DNA from 4 places in the Amphritea japonica ATCC BAA-1530 genome. Region 1 is predicted to be linked to each of the others. Evidence: predicted binding sites of a transcription regulator. Region 1 holds the regulator's gene; each other region holds the start of a gene.
What was found. Region 1 encodes sigma-54, which starts transcription at its own class of promoters, with help from an activator protein. Its sites were predicted from a motif close to TGGCACNNNNNTTGCTNT; they were not measured.
Positions count from the first base shown of each region.

Region 2: the regulator sigma-54 is predicted to act here: its motif matches at 1,473-1,490, upstream of AMJAP_RS11645 (CmpA/NrtA family ABC transporter substrate-binding protein).
Region 3: the regulator sigma-54 is predicted to act here: its motif matches at 937-954, upstream of AMJAP_RS07190 (ammonium transporter).
Region 4: the regulator sigma-54 is predicted to act here: its motif matches at 1,750-1,767, upstream of peaA (quinohemoprotein amine dehydrogenase subunit alpha).

Region 1 covers NZ_AP014545.1:3,033,661-3,036,827, forward strand. Annotated here, with positions in the region: gene lptB (LPS export ABC transporter ATP-binding protein) at 1-439, shown strand, start outside; gene AMJAP_RS14030 (RNA polymerase factor sigma-54) at 461-1,966, shown strand; gene hpf (ribosome hibernation-promoting factor, HPF/YfiA family) at 2,027-2,317, shown strand; gene ptsN (PTS IIA-like nitrogen regulatory protein PtsN) at 2,328-2,786, shown strand; gene rapZ (RNase adapter RapZ) at 2,792-3,167, shown strand, end outside.
Region 2 covers NZ_AP014545.1:2,500,928-2,504,094, reverse strand. Annotated here, with positions in the region: gene AMJAP_RS11645 (CmpA/NrtA family ABC transporter substrate-binding protein) at 1-1,212, opposite strand, end outside; gene AMJAP_RS11640 (CmpA/NrtA family ABC transporter substrate-binding protein) at 1,664-2,848, opposite strand; gene AMJAP_RS11635 (ANTAR domain-containing response regulator) at 2,865-3,167, opposite strand, start outside.
Region 3 covers NZ_AP014545.1:1,578,654-1,581,820, forward strand. Annotated here, with positions in the region: gene rlmKL (bifunctional 23S rRNA (guanine(2069)-N(7))-methyltransferase RlmK/23S rRNA (guanine(2445)-N(2))-methyltransferase RlmL) at 1-807, shown strand, start outside; gene AMJAP_RS07190 (ammonium transporter) at 1,141-2,349, shown strand; gene gltA (citrate synthase) at 3,081-3,167, opposite strand, start outside.
Region 4 covers NZ_AP014545.1:2,732,458-2,735,624, forward strand. Annotated here, with positions in the region: gene peaA (quinohemoprotein amine dehydrogenase subunit alpha) at 74-1,672, opposite strand; gene AMJAP_RS12670 (aldehyde dehydrogenase family protein) at 2,165-3,167, shown strand, end outside.

The DNA.
Region 1 (3,167 bases):
TGATAACCTGATGGCAATCCTGGAAACCCGTAAAGAGTTAAGCCGTAGTGAAAGAAAACAGAAGCTAAACGAGCTCTTGGAAGAGTTTCACATTACTCACCTGAGCAACAGCCTGGGAATGAGTTTATCCGGGGGCGAGAGGCGTCGGGTCGAAATAGCCAGGGCTCTGGCGACTGAACCGACATTTATTTTGCTGGATGAGCCTTTTGCCGGCGTAGATCCGATCTCGGTAAGTGATATAAAACAAACCGTTAAGCATCTGCAAAACAAAGGGATCGGTGTACTGATAACCGATCACAACGTTCGTGAGACTCTGGACATCTGCGAACAGGCTTACATTGTCAGCGAAGGCTATATTCTTGCCGAAGGGTCACCAGAAGATATACTTGCGAACCAACAAGTCAGAGAAGCCTATTTAGGCGATCAGTTCCGTTTGTAACAGGCATATAAGCGACACTCTATGAAACAGGCGTTACAGCTTAAAATTGGTCAGCACCTGACCATGACCCCTCAATTGCAGCAAGCGATTCGCTTGTTGCAATTATCGACGCTTGACCTGCAACAGGAGATCCAGGAAGCACTTGAGTCCAATCCAATGCTTGAGGTAAATGAAGATGAACTCAACGTTGAAATAGCTCCGACTCAAGAGTCTTCTCAAAGTGAACAACCCATCACCGAAAACACGACAAGTGCGACAACTGAGTCAGAAGAGATCCAGGTAGCAGATGGTGACTGGAGCGAGAACATCCCTGAGGAACTATCAACTGACAGTAGCTGGGAAGATACTTACCAAACCGTATCTTCTTCATCATCATCTTCCCATGACTTTTCTGACATGGAGATGGAGTCAAACGATACTGCGGATGAAACCCTTCAGGACCACCTTTCCTGGCAGCTCAATCTCACACCGATGAGTGACGTCGATCAGCTGATCGCCACTAATATTATCGACGGTATTGATGTCGATGGATATTTAACAATTGAGCTGGACTCAATTCTCGAACACTTTCAGGCCCAGAACGAAGAGCTACTCAACAGCATCGAGTTAGATGAAGTTGAAGCGGTACTGCATCGCATACAACAGTTTGACCCACCTGGCGTAGCCGCACGTAACCTGAGTGAATGCCTGGCAATCCAGCTACGACAGTTACCGGGAGAAACAGAGTACCGGGCAGAGGCTCTGAAAATTGTCTCTCAGTATATCCACCTGCTGGGCAATCACGACTATAAGCAGTTGATGCGAAAAGCACGCATACGTGAACCTCAGTTGTTACAAGCAATCAGCCTGATTCAAACACTTAATCCTAAGCCGGGCTCCTCAATTACCAGCTCCCAATCTGAATATGTTATTCCGGATGTACTGGTCTATAAAGAGAACGACGTTTGGCAGGTACAACTAAACCCGGAAGTTGCTCCAAAATTACGGGTCAATGATAGCTATGCGGGTCTGATTCGCAGAGCGGACAACAGCCCCGACAACACCTATTTAAAGAACCACCTCCAGGAGGCTCGCTGGTTTATAAAAAGCCTCTTAAGCCGAAACGACACGCTAATGAAAGTCACCCGTGAAATCATAAAACGGCAGGAAGCATTTCTGGAGCATGGTGACGAAGCGATGCGACCAATGGTTCTACATGACATTGCAGAAGCGGTCGAAATGCACGAATCAACTATCTCGCGGGTTACCACCCAGAAGTTCATGCATACGCCAAACGGAATATTTGAGCTAAAGTATTTTTTCTCAAGTCACGTAACAACGGCCAATGGAGGCACCTGTTCTTCAACGGCAATCCGCGCACTCATTAAGAAACTGGTTGCTGCTGAAAACCCAACCAAACCTTTAAGCGATAACAAGATAGCGCTGCTCTTAGAAGAGCAAGGTATCAATGTTGCGCGCAGAACCATTGCAAAATACCGAGAGTCGCTTAATATTCCGCCTTCTAATGAACGCAAGCGTCTGGTTTAATAGCTTAATATCCATAGGAACCGGGCCATTATCCCGGCATTAAAACACTAGGAGATTACCATGCAGATCAATATCACCGGCCACCACGTTGAACTGACTGATTCCCTGAATGAATATGTTCAGAGTAAATTTGAAAAGCTCGAGCGCCACTTCGACAATATTACTAATGCACAGGTAACTTTAAGCGTTGAGAAGACTCGTCAGAAAGCAGAAGGCGATGTGCATGTTGCCGGCGGCCAGCTATTTGCCTCCGATGTGCAAGAAGATATGTATGCTGCGATTGATGGTTTGATTGACAAACTGGACCGTCAGATCATCAAACATAAAGAAAAGACACGAACTCACAAGTAAATATAACGCCATGCTAATCTCAGAATTATTAGCGCCCTCCGGAGTACTTTGTGCTCTGGAGGGGGGTAGTAAAAAACGTATACTGGAAATTGCCAGCGAGCATATCGCTGAGCTACACCCTGAACTTGACGCTGAAACAGTTTTTGCCGGTCTCATTTGCCGGGAAAGACTAGGTAGCACCGGCATTGGTGATGGCATCGCTATCCCCCACAGTCGACTCGATGCATGCGAGCACGCTACCGCTCTGCTTATTCAGCTTAAAGAGCCTATCGATTTTGACTCAATTGATAGCAAACCTGTCGACCTGTTATTCATCCTTCTGGTTCCTTCAGAAGCTTGCGATCAGCATCTGCAAACGCTGGGAAATCTGGCTGAGCTCTTCAGCCAGCCCGAGTTCCGCAATCAACTTCGCAGCGCTAACTCAGCTGAAAGTCTTTATACCGCAGTGACGGAATTCAAACAGGGCTGACACCAATGAAGCTAATCATCATCAGCGGGCGTTCTGGCTCTGGAAAGTCTACCGCCTTGCAGGCCCTTGAAGATGTTGGCTTCTATTGTATCGATAACTTGCCCGCCCCTCTGCTTCCAGGGCTTGTTAAACAGATCCTCAGCGACCCTGATCACCCGGGCCAGCTTGCTGTCAGTATTGATGCACGCAACCAGCACAGCAATCTAAAACTGTTTCCGGAGATCTTCGCGCAGCTGCGTGAAACCGGTCAGCTTGAGTGCGAAGTTCTCTATCTTGATAGTTCAGAAACCACTCTGTTGAAACGCTACAGTGCTACCCGTCGAAAGCATCCACTATCAAATGATAATCAGGGGCTGCAAGAAGCAATTAACTATGAGAAGG
Region 2 (3,167 bases), 530 kb from region 1:
GTAACCGGTCTCAGACGCAAAGTCAGGGAACTCACTGGCTTCAAGCTTGCCTTCTGCGATCAGCTCTTTAGCTGCTGTTGCGTAGATGTCCGGGCGGTAGACTTTCTTAGCGGTATCCATAAACCAGTCATCAGATTTAGGTTCGGCGATCTGGCCCCAACGACGCATCTGAGTCAGGTACCAGATAGCATCAGAGTAGTAAGGATAGGTAGCGTTGTGACGGAAGAAGACGTTGAAGTCAGGCACTGCGCGCTTATCGCCTTTCTCGTACTCGAATGTTCCGGTCATTGAGTTCGCGATAACATCGTAGTCAGCACCGACATAGTCAGAACGAGACAGAATTTCTACTGCTTCAGGGCGGTTGCCATTGTTATTATCGTCCAGCCATTTTGCCGCACGGATCATCGCTTTAACGACACGGATGTGGGTATTCGGGTTCTCATCCGCCCAGCCTTTGGATACACCGAATACTTTCTCCGGGTTGTCTTTCCAGATCTCATAGTCGGTTACCACGGGTACGCCTATCCCTTTGAATACCGCCTGTTGATTCCAGGGCTCCCCGACGCAATAACCATAGATAGTACCGGCTTCCATAGTGGAGGGCATCTGTGGTGGTGGGGTAACGGAGAGCAGGGCATCGGCGTCGATCTGACCGGCAGTGTCGCCCTTATGTGGCGCATAGTAACCCGGGTGAATGCCACCGGCTGCCAGCCAGTAACGCAGCTCGTAGTTGTGGGTAGAGACCGGGAACACCATCCCCATATTGAAAGGCTTACCTTGGGCCTGAAAAGAATCAACAACGGGTTTGAGAGCATCTGCTTTGATCGGGTGAACGGGTTTACCGTCAGCGCCCATCGGCACGTGGGGTTTCATCTGCTCCCAGATATCGTTGGAAACGGTGATAGCGTTGCCATTCAAATCCATGCTGAAAGCGGTAATAATGTGTGCCTGGGTACCATAGCCGATCGTTGCCCCCAGTGGCTGACCTGCGAGCATGTGCGCACCATCAAGTTCACCATCTATTACCCGGTCTAGCAGCACTTTCCAGTTGGCCTGTGCTTCCAGTTGTACGTACAGGCCTTCATCTTCGAAATAGCCTTTTTCATAAGCGATAGCCAGAGGGGCCATATCTGTCAGTTTGATAAAGCCGAACTTCAGGTCTTCTTTTTCCGGTTCGCCAACGGCTGCCTGAGCAGTGCTCATTGCCAGCATGCTGCCAACTGCAACGGCGCCGAAAGTCTTTACCGCACCCTGCAATAGCGAGCGGCGGCCCATAAACTTAGATAGCAATTTTTGCGACATGTGATGTGGCTCCTGAATATAAGTTTTTAAAAAGCTAAGCAAAAAAGTTAGTCAAAAAAAAGCGCCTGCTCCTGCCGATGGTGAGATCGGTAAGAGCAGACGCCGTTGTCTTAAGTAAAATTAACTGTCAGTTTCCTGAAAGTTTGCTTGTTAGATTTATTATCTTTGTAATAGCAGGGTCTGTGCCGTTTTGTTAAATTGCCTTATAAATCATATAGATACTTCGAGTCAGGTGGTTTTCTTAGTAATTATCGCCAACCTGACTCTCTAAAAATGCACCCGGGTGGAGCCTCATAATTGTCTCTGGCACTTAAAAGGTGCTCAGGGTTATGGTGACTTTGTCTGAGTCAGAGAGCGACTGTTAGCGGCAGCTGTTTGGGTCGAAGGTTGTACCGTTAAAAAACAGATCGCTTCCCATCGTGACGGCGCCGGCATTGCCCTGCAAAATCCATTCGCTGTCGTGGTAACCTTCCGGCTTACAATCGATTGTCGGATGAAGGATCTTCATTTTTTTGGCGACATCCCGATAAATATCGGGTCGGTATACCTTGCAGGCGGTTTTGGTCAGATCGACACCCTGCTGAAGCTGTCCCCATTGCTGCATCTGTTCCAGAAACCACAATGCATGGGAGCGCCAGGGATAACTGGCGGCGTAGCGATGAAAGACTCGGTTACCCTGGGTCAACTGCGGTTGCGGCAGCATAGAGAGCGCTGGGCCCAGATATGCTTTGCCCAGCAAAATTTGCAACGCTTCGTCACTGTTTTGGGGCATATCTAACCAGTGGCTGGCCTGAATCAAGGCGCAGATCAGCGCCTGATGGGTCGCAGGGTGGGCGTTGTGCCAGTTCTCCGTCACGGCAAAGACTTTATCCGGGCAATTATTCCAGATCTGATAACCGGAGATAATCGGGTTACCAATATTCATCTCCTGGGCGACAGAGTTCCAGGGCTCGCCAACACAATAACCGTCGATATGACCTTTCTTCATGGTCACAGCCATCTGTGGTGGAGGCACTACGGTGAGGGTGACATCGTTATCCGGGTCGATACCGGCATCGCTGAGCCAGAAGCGCAACAGATAGTTGTGGGCAGAATAGGGATATACCGTCGCCAGCGTGATTTTTTCACGCCCGGTTGCCCGTCGCAGGTTAATCAGCTTTTTAAAGCCAGCCGCAGAGGTATCGTTTGGCTGATGGCCTGACTCATCGATTTCGGCCAGCAGTTCATTTGACAGCGTGATTGCGTTGCCGTTCAGGCCGATACTGAAAGCGGTGATCATATTAACCTGGGGAGAACCGAGCCCCAGTGTCGATGCCAGTGGTATACCGGCGAGCATTTGCGCGCCATCCAGAAGCCCTAATAAGACCTTATCCCGGATTGATGCCCAGGAACCTTCACGGCTAAGCTGAACATCCAGGCCTGCTTCACTGAAAAACCCTTTCTCTTTAGCGATCACCAAGGGGGCGCAATCCATTAGCGGTAGAAAGCCCAGTGTCAGTGCAGTCTTTTCCGGTGTGTCCAGATGTGGGCTGTGTATTATCGTCATAGTGGTTGCTCTTTGCTCAATCCAGCATCTCAAGTACTGAAATTATATTTTTGGCGATCTGTGTCATCGGTTTTCCCTGATCCATCGCCATGGTGCGCATGGCGCTGTAGGCTTTGTCTTCGGTGCACTGCTGATGCTTCATAATGAGTCGCTTAGCCTGATCAAGCTGCTTGTGATCTTCCAGTTCGTTGCGAACATCATTCAGTTCGCTCCGCAGTGCCTGAAACTCTCGGAACCGGGCGGCGGCGACGTCCATGATTGATTGAATCCGGTCAGCACTCATACCATCTACGACGTAGGCGCTAACTCCGGCTTTAAT
Region 3 (3,167 bases), 1.5 Mb from region 1:
CATGTGCAGGAATATCAGGCACCAAAGAGTATCGATGTGGTAAAAGCGTTTGCCCGTTTGCAGGAGATCGTTGCAGTGCTGCCTTCTGTGTTGGGTATTCCTGCAGAAAAAATTGTATTGAAGCAGCGTAAGCGGCAACAAGGCACCAATCAATATGAGAAACGAGATCAGACAGAGCACTATTTCGATGTGAATGAAGGCGGTTGCCGGATTCTGGTGAATTTGGAAGATTATCTCGATACAGGCTTATTTCTCGATCACCGGCCTGTTCGTTTGCAGGTACAGCAGCAGGCTAAGGGGAAAGACTTTCTTAATCTGTTCAGTTATACATCAACAGTATCGCTTCATGCCGCCAAAGGCGGTGCCCGTTCAACGACCAGTGTCGATATGTCAGCGACCTATCTGAACTGGGCGCGTAAAAACTTTGCCCTGAATGGCTTCTCTGAGACGCAGCATCAGTTTATTCAGGAAGATTGTATTAAATGGCTGAAAGGGCAAAAAGGACAAAGTTACGATCTAATCTTTATGGATCCGCCGACCTTTTCAAATTCTAAACGTATGCATGATGTTCTGGATATTCAGCGGGACCATGTTGATTTAATTAAGTTGGCAATGGGGCTGTTACGTCCAGAGGGGAAATTGATTTTCTCTAATAACTACCGACGCTTCAAAATTGATCCGCAGTTGTCCGAAGTCTTTAAGGTAGTGGATATTACCCGTAAGACAATCGATCTTGATTTTAAGCGTCATGCCAGGATTCATCAGTGCTTTGAAATTTCTGCGTTAATGCAGAGTGCGGAAGAATAATGACGCCTGTCAATCTTCTTTAGGATATTTGGCTGTTACTTTTCCTGACTGCTTTAGTTTGACTAAAACCACCGTAAGGTGGTTTTTTTTGGTGCGGTAAATGTGCATGGGCTTGGTGCGAGATCTTATTGGCATAAAACCTGCTAAACAATAATGCACATTTAAAGAGCAATCAGGACTTACTTCTCTCCGCAGCTTAATAGCCGGTGATAAGACAAGGCTGAGATATATCTGATTGTGATGACGAATAAAAATTGCACCATAAGTGTGCCTTTAAGCCTTTTATTATGTTTATCGGTATCAAAAGAGTGCATGAATAATTAGGAGATCGCCGTGGAAAGCGTCAATAGCGCCGTTGAGACACTGGTTCAGAGTTCAAATACACTGTTTATTCTGATGGGTGCCATTATGGTATTCGCAATGCATGCCGGTTTTGCCTTTCTTGAGGTGGGTACGGTACGTCAGAAAAACCAGGTTAACGCTCTGGTTAAGATTATGACGGATTTCGGCTTCTCAGCGGTGGCTTACTTCTTTATCGGTTACTGGGTTGCCTACGATGTAACTTTCTTTCAGGATGCAGAAACGCTGGCGCAGGGTAATGGGTATGAGCTGGTTAAGTTTTTCTTTCTGATGACATTCGCAGCGGCCATTCCAGCAATTGTATCGGGTGGTATTGCCGAGCGGGCTCAGTTCTGGCCGTTTTTATTGGCATCTGCGCTCATCGTGGCGTTCGTGTATCCCTTTTTTGAAGGTATTATCTGGAATGGTAACTATGGTGTTCAGGATTGGCTGGAGGCATCTTTTGGTGCGCAGTTCCATGATTTTGCCGGCTCGGTAGTGGTGCATGGAGTCGGTGGCTGGTTAGGACTGGTTGCTGTGATTATGTTGGGTATCCGAAAAGGGCGCTACAGAAATGGCAGGCTGGTGGCTTTTCCGCCTTCGAATATCCCATTTCTGGCGTTAGGCGCATGGATTCTTTGCATCGGTTGGTTTGGTTTTAACGTCATGTCTGCACAGACTCTGGATGGGATTTCAGGTCTGGTGGCCGTTAATAGCCTGATGGCGATGGTTGGTGGAATTATTGTTTCTTTGTTGATGGGTAGGAATGACCCAGGCTTTATTCATAACGGCCCATTAGCGGGGCTGGTAGCGATCTGCGCGGGCTCTGATATTGTGCATCCAATTGGTGCGCTGATGATTGGTGGTGTTGCCGGTGCGTTGTTTGTCTGGATGTTTACAGTGGTCCAGAATCGTTGGAAGATTGATGATGTATTGGGTGTGTGGCCATTACATGGTCTGTGCGGGGCATGGGGTGGTATTGCTGCGGGTATCTTTGGTGCAGGCTCTCTGGGGGGCTTGGGCGGGGTTAGCCTGATGTCTCAGGTTGTTGGTACTCTGATGGGTATTGCTGTAGCCGTGATCGGAGGGGTAATCATCTATGGTGCGATTAAAGTGATCATGGGTCTTCGTCTGGATGAGGAAGAGGAGTTTAATGGTGCTGATTTGTCGATTCACAAGATTGAATCAAGCTCTGAAGACTGATTATCTGTTCTTATTAAAAAAGCCGGGCTAAGCCCGGCTTTTTTGTAGCTGGAAATTATCAGCAAGGGTGTGTAGGCGGGCTATATATTAGATACCCTGTGTATAAAAGAATGCCTGTTTTTAATTCTTGCTCTGAGTACTACCAGGCTTGCGAGTAAAAGTAATATTCCGCTAATCAGGGCTAAAGGGCTGTTCAGTAGTGTGATACAGGCAATGCCGCCTGCCAAGTAGATAAAGGGTTGTTCTTCGTAGAGCCATTGGGGGGTGTAGCCATCAAGTCTGCCGCGGGATATTTGTGACAAGAGCAGGCGTTGCTCACGTCTGTCTATGCGCCGGTAGTTAGAGCGTTTAATCCAGATAGCGCTGCCAAATATATACAGGGCCAGGGCCGTAATAAGGGCAGGGCTACTGCTGTTGGAAAGCAAAAGTAAGATGGCGCAGACGCCAATATAAAAGTAGGGCAGACTCTCGTACAGGGGGGCTGGAAGCTTCATGCTAGTGCGCCTCTTGTCATGTTTGATTTAATCCCCACCCGTTTATTAGATTAGCTGTAGCAGGGAAAAATGGGATATTTTACACATGAAAAGTATTCATACTTGAATTTATATGCGCGTAAAAGTGGGGGGTGGGGTGTTTAATAGGGAGGGGTGGTGAGGCTGATTTGTTCTTTGCTGGTAAATTAGTTCAGGTAAAAAAAAGGCCGCTATAAGCGGCCTTTTTTTGAATTGTAATTACTTAGTAGGGTAATCACGCTGGGTAGGTCCAGTGTACAACTGACGTGGACGACCAATTTTGTTCGGGCTGCTGTGGAACTCACT
Region 4 (3,167 bases), 300 kb from region 1:
GACCCTCCTCACTTTTATTATTTTCGTGATGCTGCACAGATTCACAGCATCCCTCTTGATAGTCAGGAACTACTTATGGCAGCGGCGGATTATTCCAGCGTTGTACTGTCACGATCATCTGACCTTCAGCACTCAGAGCATTAGCGCCTTCCATAACCTCAGCAATCACTTTCAGATTACCGGCATTATTGGTCGACATACGACGCTCAGGATTCGGTCCTGAAGCACCGGTGGTAAACAGACCCGATTTTTCGTCCATACGTCCGGCAAAATGAGTATCTCGATCCGCTTCCGCCTGAGCATCAAATGGCTCTACATGCCATTTAGCAGGCACAAAACCGATGCGCATATCATCTTCGGTACCAGGTTTACCATCCACTCCATTCATCCATGCTTCCGCCTGGAAATGGGCGTTATATTTTGGTGTGGAACCTCCGTTGCCTCCGACGCGTGCTACCGCAAAGTCAGGTACAACTTTTACGCTATCGATCCGGTCATAAACGTTAAGCAAAGCACCCTCGGCCTTGCCCGCTTTAACATCACGAGCGCCAGGCTTAGCTGCAGCGTTCGCCGTTGCTTGAACTACGACTTTGTTATCATCCCGGTACATTTCACTAACAACTTTAATGCCATCGCCCAGTGAGATCTTTTTACCCAGACCTGCACCGACAATCGTCAGCACTTCAGTGCTACCTGCGCGAATATACCCAGGCTGGACAGAAAGGAGTTTAGCCTTGCTACCGCTACGAAGTGCTGAGAAATCCATCCCCGCTTCATCGTGCACCGCTTCAAACATGCGGCCATTGAGCTCAGAACCATCAGCAGACAGCGCAAATACCTGACGCATTGCTACACCATCAACTGTCAGATTGGCACGCCACTCATAACCGGTATAGACGATAGCGGTACCACTACCTTTAAATGCAGAACCATCCGCGTACTCGCCATCAATGCTAACGCTGTACTGATCATCCTTACCGCCGGAGATAGACATTACCCCTCGAACATCACCTTTCCCGGCCATTTGGGCACTAAAGCTCCAACTGCCGCTGACAGGAACGCTCTTAACGCTTTGCCACTTGTCCCAACTGGCCGATTTAAGCGAAAAGTCTGTGGCTAGCTCAGGCACCATCTTTTTGAATGCCAGATCCATCCAGTCACGGTCCCGTGCCATCGCCTGATACTCCAGCGTTGGCCACTGCCCCAAATGGAAATGAACCAGATGTTCCCACTCTGATGCCGGACGGCGCTGCAGTTTCACCCGCGCACCGGAATGACAACGGGCACACATCTCTTCAAAATTGGCAGATTCAAAACTTTCCATTGTATTCAGGCGACGTTCCATCGCGTAACGAGAGCCTTCGGTTTCCTCCGGCGCCAGACCCTGCTTATCTGCAAAATACTTCACCAGCGTACGCCGTTCATCATCCGTGACTTCAAGACCGTGCATCACCTGCATTCTGGCGATGGTCATCAACCAGCCTTCCGGGGTTTTCCGCTGATGACTCATACGGCTCATCTGCAGTGGTTCCGCTTTTTCCTCGGTATGGCATGCCACACACTTACTCTGAATAATGGTTTCAGCATCATTCGCCTGAACGGCTCCTGTTGGCAAGATCATCCCTGCCAGCAGAAGCCCACCCGTCAACCGGGGTAGTTTAAATTTCTTCATCAAGGCCAGACTCCTTAGTTGTTGTTTATATCGTTGAGCAGCTAAGCGCAGCCCAAAGTTCTAACCTGTAGAAATATATTGCACGGCTTATGCCAAGATAGATAATTTCTTATTTTTCAATAAGATATAAAAAAATAGGGGTAATCCTTTAGAAAATTTACAGGTTGCACTGTTTTATTACGCAACACCGCTGTTCAGAAATGCAACAGTCCGCTAAAAGTGAAACGCAATCTGCCCAACCACTCCCTGTTACATTAGTTATAAGCCCCTGCAACTGACTTATTTTTTAACACCCTGTCTCATAGTAAAACACTGCGAAGGCTCCTGTTATTACCCACAAAAATCAACATAACCATTATAAATCAACAGCTTAAAATGATTTCAACACTCTGGCACAGCACTTGCGATATATAACTACTAAGTGTCGGTTTGCCTGAGCAGTATCCAGGCATCTCAGTCTCTATCATTACAACTATAAGTAGGTTTATTAATATGAGTAATTCACAATTTTCACCATCAGTTGCTGCACTGGATTTTATTCAGCATCCGCATAAATGTCTGATTGGAGACCAATGGGTGGACGCGGAAGATGGCCGAACCCTTACTGTTATCAACCCAGCTAATGGCGAACAAATCACCACTGTTCCCAGTGGCGATAAAGCGGATATTGATAAAGCAGTCGCGATGGCTCGTAAAACGTTTGAGGACTCTGACTGGAGTCGTATCAAACCGGTAGATCGCCAAAAACTATTGTGGAACTTCGCCGATCTGATTGAAAAAAATGCAGGCCTTCTTGCAGAGATTGAATCACTGGATAACGGTAAGAGCGTTGTTATCGCTGAGCACGTCGATATTCGTCTGGCGATTGATTTTCTCCGCTATATGGCGGGTTTTGCCACTAAGATCGAAGGCAGGAGCGTTGATGTATCCGTTCCCTTTATGCCGGACGCTCAGTTCCATGGCTATACCCGCCGGGAAGCGGTCGGTGTAGTGGGTGCTATAGTCGCCTGGAACTTCCCTCTGCTACTGGCTTGCTGGAAGCTGGGTCCGGCACTGGCATCGGGTTGTACCGTGGTACTCAAACCGGCTGATGAAACACCACTTACCGCACTCATGCTGGGAAAACTGGCACTGGAAGCAGGTTATCCACCGGGCGTTCTGAATGTTGTAACCGGTACTGGCATCGAGGCAGGCTCAGCCCTGGCGCACCACCCGGATGTCGATAAGCTGACCTTTACGGGCTCTACGGAAGTAGGCAAACTGATCGGCAAAGCCGCGATGGATACCATGACCCGGGTCACCCTGGAGCTGGGTGGCAAGTCACCCACCATCGTACTCGAAGATGCAGATATGCAGACCGCTGCAGCAGGTGCAGCCAATGCAATTTTCTTCAATCAGGGACAGGTCTGTTGCGCCGGTTCCCGCCTCTATGTGCAGAAGAAGCATTTCGATAATGTTGTCGCGGATATCTCTGCCATCGCCGAGGGTATGACGC